2 regions of the Chamaesiphon sp. OTE_75_metabat_556 genome follow, and region 2 is predicted to be linked to the other one. Evidence: riboswitches for the same ligand, from Rfam matches in the RefSeq annotation. Region 2 holds a riboswitch; the other holds the start of a gene.

Region 1 (4,872 bases), on a different contig from region 2:
TTAGCTAAAGCCGCCGCCGCAGTAGAACTAGCAGCAACAGAAATCTGTATGCAGGGCGGATTGCATCCAGGTGCCAAGATTGGGGGTCGATCGCTGACTTATTATGTAGAGTTAATTACTGCGATTAAAACTACCTTTCCTCAGCTTCATCTTCATGCTTTTTCCCCTCAAGAAGTCGAATTTATCGCGCGTCAAGATGGATTAAGCTATGCCGATGTCATTATCGCCTTACAACAGGCTGGGGTAGGTTCGATGCCAGGTACGGCGGCGGAAGTATTGGATGATGCGGTACGGCGAGTCATTTGTCCCGAAAAGATCGATAGTGCGACTTGGATCGAAATTGTTACCGCCGCGCACCAATTGGGGATGCCGACGACAAGTACCATGCTAGCTGGACATATCGAGACTCCCAGCCAGCAAATCGCCCATTTCGATCGATTAAAACAAATTCAACTCCAAGCAATAGATACTCGATCTCCGACCCGCATCACCGAATTTATTATCCTCCCCTTCGTCGGCGAATCAGCACCTGCTCCGCTCCGCAGTCGCGTCGGCCGCGATCAACCAATTTTAGCTGACAATCTATTGCTAACTGCTGTAGCCCGAATCTTCTTGGGCAACTATATCCCCAATCATCAACCCAGTTGGGTCAAATTGGGTCTAGAAGGTGCGAAAACCGCCCTAACCTGGGGATGTAACGATCTGGGTGGAACGTTGATGGAGGAGCATATTACCACGATGGCGGGAGCTAAGGGTGGCACTTGCCTATCAGTGGCGGATCTACAAGGTGCGATTCGATCGATCGATCGCAACTATTGCCAACGCAGTACTCTGTATGAATTAATCTAGAGTTCGCAACATTGAGATCTTCCCAGTTGGGGCTGCTGTTCGAGGCCAGCCAAAACAAGAGCGATCGAATTAAATTCGATCGCTCTTTAATAAAATTTAGATATTTAAAAGTTGTTATTTTAGAGGGTGGGAAATTTTTTGCTGAATAACCTATGCGCGGACTCTCTGCAAGGCTTGGAGCTGGGATAGCAATGTATCAACTTCCGCTTGAAGTTCGAGGAATTTTTCTTGTCTGTCGGCTGGATATAAAGCCTTCATCAATTTAGCAACTTGCTGTTCGTGCTCTGAAGTAACAGATCCAACCGCGCGATCTGCGGTGGTTGCTACGGGAGCATCTAGGGTCAGGGGGCTGAAAGACATAGCTTTTGATAGTTATTTATACTTACTCACTCACACTCCAGCCAATTGTAGCCTGAATTCCCCGATTTGAGGATTTTGGATTGTGGAGATTTCCGAACTATCGACCTAGGGCGATGTGAATGTAATCTTGATGACGGGTCGATCGAGTGATTGTTCCACTAGGGAGACGGGGGACTGGGGGCAATGATGCTTACATCTAAACCTATTATTCCCTATCCACTATCCACTATTCACTATCCCCTAAAGCCTAAAACCTAAAGATCCCCATCTCATGTTAAATTGATGAAGCTTGGGGATCGGGGAAGTCTGGTGAGAATCCAGGGCTGTGCCGCAACTGTGATGGAGCGCGAACGCTTCGAGTCAGAATACCGTGCTTTGAGCGTACCCATGCGGTACTCACATTCACTATTTCCTTGCGTCGCATGGGGAAGGAGTTAGAGTCAGTGTCTGCTATCGAACCATTTGCTTTGACAGAGACGATCTCCAGGATCTGTCCAGATATTTATCATCCAGCGATCGCGCGTGATGGCTTGTTGACTCGGTTGCGAATTCCGGGTGGCGTGTTAAATGAATTACAATGTCGGATGATCGCCGAGTTACTAGAAACGATCGGCTTAGAGTACGTCCAAGTTACCAATCGTGCGAACTTACAACTGCGATCGCTATCACAAGATTTAGATCGAGATTTATTAACCAAATTAACTGAGTGTGGATTGGCAGCAAGTAATACTGCTGTCGATGGCATTCGGAATATCATGCTCAGTCCGACAGCAGGAATTGACGCGCAGGAATTAATCGATGTGCGCCCGTTAGCTGCTGCTTGGCTGGAATACTTAGATCTTCACCCTGAGTTGGGTAGCTTATCGAATAAATTTAGTGTCGGTTTCGATGGTGGCGGGAGCGTTGGCATTCTCGATCGACCCAATGATATAACGCTACTCGCGATTGGCAAGGATGAATTTAGTCTGCATCTAGGCATGGGCAACCGTGGTGAAGCTCCGCAACCTGTGGGGGTCAATTTAACCACCGATGAATGTTTGCCGATGTTGGCGGCGATCGCGCAGAGTTATCTCCAGGGCATCACGGTAATTGGTGGAGATACGCGGCGAAAACCAAGACTGCGGGATGTCATTAGTGATGATGGTTTGGCTGAGTTTGGCGAACTAGTCCGACGAGAATTCATAGGTTCTAGGCAATTTGTTTTTAAAAACACCTCACTCGATTCCGCCAAACGGACGCTCCGCGAACGAGATTATATCCAGGTAAATAACGATCTTCATTTAGGTGCGCAGCAGCAACGGCAACCAGATCGATACTATGTGGGTGTCGTCTTGCTGTTGGGGAGGTGGACTGTAGCGCAAATCAAAGGTTTAGAATCGATCGCGGTGCAGTATGGTAGTGGGACTATTCGCCTCACCCCTTGGCAAAATGTGATTATCCCCGATGTCCGATCGATCGATCTGAACACAGTCCAGGGATTAATTAACGATCTAGGTTTAGTGCAAACAGCCACTCATCCGAGCAGTTTGTTGAGAGCCTGTGCGGGTGCGACTGGTTGCCAGTTTAGTGCGACTGATACTCAAGCCGATGCGATCGCCCTATCTGAGTATTTAGCCGCTCAATTTACGCTCGATCGACCGTTGAATATCCATTTCAGCGGTTGCGAAAAATCTTGCGCTCAACCCGATCTGGCGGATATAACCCTGTGGGGCGAGGCAGAAACTTCCGAACGAGGTAGTCGCTATCGATTAGAAATTGGTGAGGTTAGAGCCACATTCGAGCAGGAATCAAGGGATCTGTTACCCCCCGAACGCATCCCGATCTTCGTTGGGAAACTAATCGAGGATTATCAACAGCGAAGATTAGATGCTCAAGAATCATTGCCAGCATTTATCAACCGTCAATGAGTCTGCATCATCATCAAAATCCGAACGGCAGCGGAAATCGATCGCCAGATAAATTAAACATTAACTCTATGATCTTTCCCCGCGCCCCGCTCCCCGCAGTGAGCGTAATCGAACTCCCAACTCCCAACTCCCAACTCCCACATGTCATCCAAAATCACCATTCCCGCTCCCCTACAGTACATCCGCGATGGGGCGGAAATTTATCGCCAATCTTTTGCCACGATTCGATCGGAAGCCCAGCTCGGTACCTTACCAGCCGATTTCAATACTGTCGCAGTGCGACTGATCCATGCGTGTGGGATGATTGATATCGTCGGCGATCTAGATTACTCGATCGATGCCGTGCGGGTTGGACGCAAGGCACTGGCAAGTGGGGCACCAATTTTATGCGATGCGCGGATGGTAGCAGATGGCGTGACGCGTACGCGCTTACCTGTAGAAAATCGGGTGATTTGTACCCTCCCAGATCCCCAAGTCCCGGCTTTAGCCGCCCAATTAGAGAATACGCGATCGGCTGCGGCTTTAGAACTATGGCGACCACATTTGGCTGGTGCTGTAGTCGCGATCGGCAATGCTCCCACGGCTCTATTTAGACTGCTTGAAATGCTCGACGAAGGCGCACCCAAACCCGCACTGATTCTCGGTTTCCCCGTTGGATTTGTCGGCGCGATCGAATCCAAAGCCGCCCTCGCCGCCGATAGTCGGGGCGTACCGTTTCTGACAATTCACGGACGACGGGGTGGTAGCGCGATGGCTGCTGCTGCTGTCAATGCACTAGCCACGGAGCAGGAATAATGGTTGCAATTCAGACGGGAAAATTATACGGGATTGGGGTTGGCCCTGGCGATCCGGAGTTGTTGACACTCAAAGCATATCGACTCTTGCAGGCGGCTCCAGTAGTTGCCTACCAAGCCGCAACCGACCATCAAAGCGTAGCGCGCTCGATCGTCGCACCCTATCTCAAAGGCGACCAAATCGAAGTCTGTTTTAATTTCCCCCGCGCCCTCGATCCCGAAGCCGCTTATGAATTGTACAGTGAGGCGATTAAACCGATCGCGGCACATTTGGGTGCGGGACGCGATGTGGTGGTCTTATGCGCTGGCGATCCGTTATTTTACGGCTCATTTATGTATTTATTTACCCGCTTAGCCGATCGATTTATCACCGAGATTGTCCCTGGTATCTCATCGCCAATGGCGGCAGCAGCGGCGATTGGTATGCCTTTATGTTATCAAAATGATGTATTTAGCGTCCTCGCCGGTACCCTTTCAGCAAAAGCGTTAAGAGAGCAATTAATCAATGCAGATGCAGTCGCAATTATCAAGCTCCGCCGTCATTTTGAGAAAGTGCGGCAGGTCTTAAGTGAACTAGATTTATTAGATCGCGCTAAATATATCGAACGCGCCACGGCTAAGGATCAGCGGATTGTGTCGATCGAAGCTGTCGATCCGAGTAATGTCCCCTATTTTTCAATGATTATCATCCCCAGCAAAACCCAATTTTAAGCAAAAACTTAAGATTATCATTCGATCGCAACAAGAGAACCAAAATCCTAAAACTATGACCAAATCAGAGCTATTAGCTGCGCTCAAGACTATGACTATCGCGGAGCAGTTAGAGATTTTGGAGGTGACTTCCAAAATAATTCGCGATCGGTTAAGCCATCCAGCCCTAACACCACAGCCAGATCGAACCGATCTAGAAATTGCCGCAGAAAAGATGCGTTCTTACTATGCAGAAAATAGCGATCTGGCTA
Region 2 (4,321 bases):
AAACCTTGCTGATGCTTAATTTCTACCCCTGGTTCGTAGGAACGAGTCGCTGTAAAAATACAATAATTTTTATTAGTCGGCAGATACTCGATTGCTTTGCCGCTATAACAGCAATCTAACCAGATAATCAGATTTTTAACGGGGCTGGTTTGAATCAGATGGCCTAACTCACTGAGTGAAATACCATAGTTACAATCGCTCGGCAGTACATCACTGGTGGCTAAAAATACCTCTTCTCGACCATCGATCGTTTGACGCCAACCATGACCCGAAAAAAAGAATAAAGCTGTTTCTGGAGGATGACGATCGGGGGGATTGAGTAAGTTGGCGATCGCTTCTCTCAATTCTTGAATCTTGACGACTCCAGCCTCGGTATCGATGTGCAATTCACCCTTGCGATCGGCCATCCGTGGGAGTCGGTGGACGCGAAAGGTTTGAAACCCATATCGTTCGAGTTGCACCGCAATCGTTTCGGCATCATTAGCCGCCGCAGTCAATGGCTTGAGGGTGGTATGATGCGGGTAGTAATTAATGCCGACAACTAATGCTTCCCAATGTGAAGTCATATTTCAGCTTGGCTGACAACTCAGTCTGGTAAGTGTTACGTTAAGAACGTCAAGATATATTACCTCATCTAATTGAGGTAAAAGTTATGGAAGTAACAAACAGTAATACAATCTTAGCATATCTGTTGGCACTACGGGATTTTTCAGACGTCTTGAGCACTTCTGAAAAAGAAAAATTACAGACAGTTGCTAAAGATTTAAACATTCAACCCAAAGCCTGGACGAGTCATCTCGAAGCCGATCTGATCCAGACTATCCAAGGTAATCCCCAATTATTTCAATTCTACCGATCGTACAAAGAACAGCTCGATCGTTCGGGAGCAATTCCCATCGATTTACTACTGACAACGGAAAAAAACGAGCGATCGAGTGTGGATGCATCGCCGTTAATTGCCAAAGGAATGACCCCAGTAACACCAGCAACAGGCTACGAGCAGCAATTGAATAATGTGGTAATTGCGGTCAATCAAGCAGATTGCCCCGAGCAAAAAGTCCAAGAATATACTTTTCTCGATCGAGTCAAAGAATTTTTAAATCAAAATAGCCTATGATTTTTCAAGATCGGCATTATTTACATTTTGCCTTGCAAAAATATTCTCTTGCCCTAATATATGAATGAGCTATTCTATCCAACGATTGACTTATTTATCTACGATCTCAGGAGTCCGCTCAATGCTAGTGCTGATGAAATTACGCAAAATTATCAAGCGTTTCTGACTAGATTACCTTCAGGTCTAGATTTCAAAAACACTGAAATTGAAACTGAATATCTAGAATTAACAACACCTACCAGAATCAAGCTCAAGCCTGTCGATCTGCGATTGGAAGGATATTACTATCCGGTACTCCTCAATGATACTTATGGCTTGCAAATTGATTGTTCGGTCAATAACTTAACTGAGCCTCAATCGATCGACTCGTTTAGTTCGATCGCCACAGAAATTGCTAAAGCTGCCGCATCTAAAGCTTTAACAATTGGGAGAACTTGGACGGTTTCCGGCTGGTTGACCGCAGCACACCCAGATCCAGAGAGGATCGCGATCGATTGCTACCAAGCATTGTTCACAACTAAAGAGACACCGGAAATCCGAGGTAAAGGCACATTTTTAGATGCCCAAATCTTTGAAGTCTGGGGATCGCCATCTGTGGCTAGCGATCGCGTATTAATTATATTATTCCCCGATCGATCGACACTAGAAAAAGCTGCTGAATTTTACACAGATTGGATAGGTTTATTTTGCTATAGCCATAAGATCTCGTGGGCTTATCATCAAAGCCGTGCTCTTAAAGAATCTTTGATTTATCATTATAAAAAAGTTGAAGATAATGCATCAAAAATTCAGAACAGCCAGAATATCAATGTCAAGTTAGTTGATTTGCAGGTCTTATTCAATGATGTTAAAAAAATTCTCAATGCTTATACGAGTGATCTATTAAATCTCTCATTTCAAAAACAAATTATTAATATTAATCTCGTTAATTACCGAAACCGTCTAGAACAGATCAAAACCAAGGCAGTTCAAAGCAACGATCTCGAATTTCTAGATCGATTTGGTGATTTAGCTGAAAAAAAATATCTGGCTCAAATCGATAAAGATACAGAGAACATGCAACTTGGGCTAAAATTGCTGGAAACGAATATTAGTGCGCTACGCAGTCAGATTGAAATCGAAAAATCCGAACGCGATCTCAACTTTCAAAACCTAGTTACGCTGATTGGTGCAGGTACCGCAATCAGTACCTTATTTGATTATGATGGCAAAAAATGTAAAGCAGTTTTTAGCGTTTCCAAAGAACCAGAAGTCCCCCATATTTGTAATAATTTTTGGTTTGGCAGCGTGGTCATGCCGATTGGGACTATTCTGCTCTTAGGGGGGGTAATGTTATCGCTAAAATGTCTGTGGGTCGAGATTAAGGGTCGAAAAATCCGTCCGAAAGACTAAGTATTTAGCACCGCAATCAAATTTCGATCTCAATTTTCTGGCGATATCTACGCACTAATTCAGCGGTGCGAGCTGTTCGCTAGCAAAAATCGAGATCGAACTGTAGCGTCCGATCTACTCGATGCCAAACCGCCAGTGGCGATCGATCGCACTCCAACCCCAACCACCCGAAATCGAGCCGATAAAACTCTCCGTTCACTTGTGGCGATCGAGCTGGCAGTTAAAATGCTAGGATGAATCCAGCAGTTGGCCAAACCACTCACAACAGCGCACTTTGTCGTCAACAGCCACGGAAATCAATGGGGAAAGATTGGTGCCAACTCCAACGCTGTCCCGCAACTGTAATGTGTTCGAGATCCCATAATTCGATCTGGAGATCGGGTTTGATTTTGAATTAACTAAGTCAGAACACCCATTGGTATCCGCAATCAAGTTCATCTGCGAGGTTCAAGGTGACAACATCTCCATATCGAAAAATTGCCCCATTGTTAGCAATGGTTGGCTTGAGCAGCTATTTAGTCATTGGCTCGCCAACCCCCGCTCATGCGATGCACATTGCCGAAGGCTATCTACCCGTCCAGTGGGCGGTATTTTGGTGGGTAGCAGCCTTACCCTTCTTCGCTTTGGGTTTACGCTCCATCAACCGGATTACCCAAGCGCATCCAGAACTCAAACTACTCCTCGCCTTAGCTGGAGCCTTTACCTTCGTCCTCTCAGCACTCAAGATCCCCTCTGTCAGTGGCAGTAGCTCTCACCCCACCGGCACAGGACTGGGCACAATTCTGTTCGGCCCCTTGGCGATGTCCGTCATGGGTGGGTTGGTGTTGCTATTTCAGGCGATACTACTCGCACATGGTGGATTGACAACATTGGGTGCAAATGCGTTTTCGATGGCCATTGTCGGCCCGATGGTTGCGTATGTTGTCTACCAGACGATCGCCAAAACTGGGCATCAGAAAGTTGCGGTATTTTTAGCTTCAATGTTGGAAGACTTGTGTACTTATTTAGTAACTGCGGTGCAATTGGCACTCGCTTTTCCGGCAGTACAAGGTGGGTTTATGGCAGCTTTTGTTAAATTTGTCAGTGTATTTGCAATTACGCAAATCCCCTTGGCAATTAGTGAGGGGTTGTTAACAGTATTAGTCTGGAACTGGCTTCAGGACTACGGCCAACAAGAGCTAAAAATCCTCGGACTATTTCAAAAAGGCAGAAACTTAGATGCAGAAATTATCAACTAATATCTTGCTATTCAGTGGTGCAGTCATCTTGTCAATGGCTCCAATCTTGATGTATCAAGGCAAAGAATTTAAGGCCACAGATAGTCTTAATATCACGGCGATCGAACAAGTCAAACCTGGATACAAACCTTGGTTCGAGCCGATACTCAAACCTGCTGGCGGTGAAATCGAAACCTTTTTATTTGCCACCCAAGCCGCGATCGGATCGGGAGTGACTTGTTATATTTTAGGCTTATACAAAGGTCGCACCGAACGCCGCAAAAGCGATGAAACCGTTACAGCTCCGGAACATCGCGATTAGTGAATATCCACATTGACACTCTGGCATATAGCAGTCGGCTGCGCCATCTGCCACCAGCTCAAAAGCTCTGCTTTGCCTTGGCGGTGCTAGTGATTGCCCTCCTCAGTCACTATCCAGTGCAGATTGTCATCTTAATCTGGATGAGTGTGTGGATTGTAATTTATGCGGGCATTCCTCCCCAAGTTTACGGGGCGATGCTGTTGGGAGTCTCGATATTTCTGATAACGAGTCTGCCAGCTTTAGTGTTCGAGTATGTCGATCGAATTTCGGCGA

The links. Region 2 has a riboswitch for cobalamin ahead of RMO27_RS20305 (energy-coupling factor ABC transporter permease). Riboswitches for the same ligand answer to the same signal wherever they lie in the genome.
Region 1: another riboswitch for cobalamin. It lies ahead of cobG (precorrin-3B synthase); the one in region 2 lies ahead of RMO27_RS20305 (energy-coupling factor ABC transporter permease).

What each region holds. Positions count from the first base shown of each region.
Region 1 covers NZ_JANNDR010000566.1:16,428-21,299, forward strand. The annotation lists gene cofH (7,8-didemethyl-8-hydroxy-5-deazariboflavin synthase subunit CofH) at 1-849, shown strand, start outside; gene RMO27_RS22235 (hypothetical protein) at 1,000-1,209, opposite strand; cobalamin riboswitch at 1,451-1,601, shown strand; gene cobG (precorrin-3B synthase) at 1,653-3,116, shown strand; gene RMO27_RS22245 (precorrin-8X methylmutase) at 3,258-3,911, shown strand; gene RMO27_RS22250 (precorrin-2 C(20)-methyltransferase) at 3,911-4,621, shown strand; gene RMO27_RS22255 (hypothetical protein) at 4,677-4,872, shown strand, end outside.
Region 2 covers NZ_JANNDR010000508.1:154-4,474, reverse strand. The annotation lists partial or broken gene RMO27_RS20320 (caspase family protein) at 1-566, opposite strand, end outside; gene RMO27_RS20315 (hypothetical protein) at 653-1,117, shown strand; gene RMO27_RS20310 (hypothetical protein) at 1,178-2,509, shown strand; cobalamin riboswitch at 2,766-2,944, shown strand; gene RMO27_RS20305 (energy-coupling factor ABC transporter permease) at 3,004-3,747, shown strand; gene RMO27_RS20300 (energy-coupling factor ABC transporter substrate-binding protein) at 3,728-4,048, shown strand; partial or broken gene RMO27_RS20295 (CbiQ family ECF transporter T component) at 4,048-4,321, shown strand, end outside.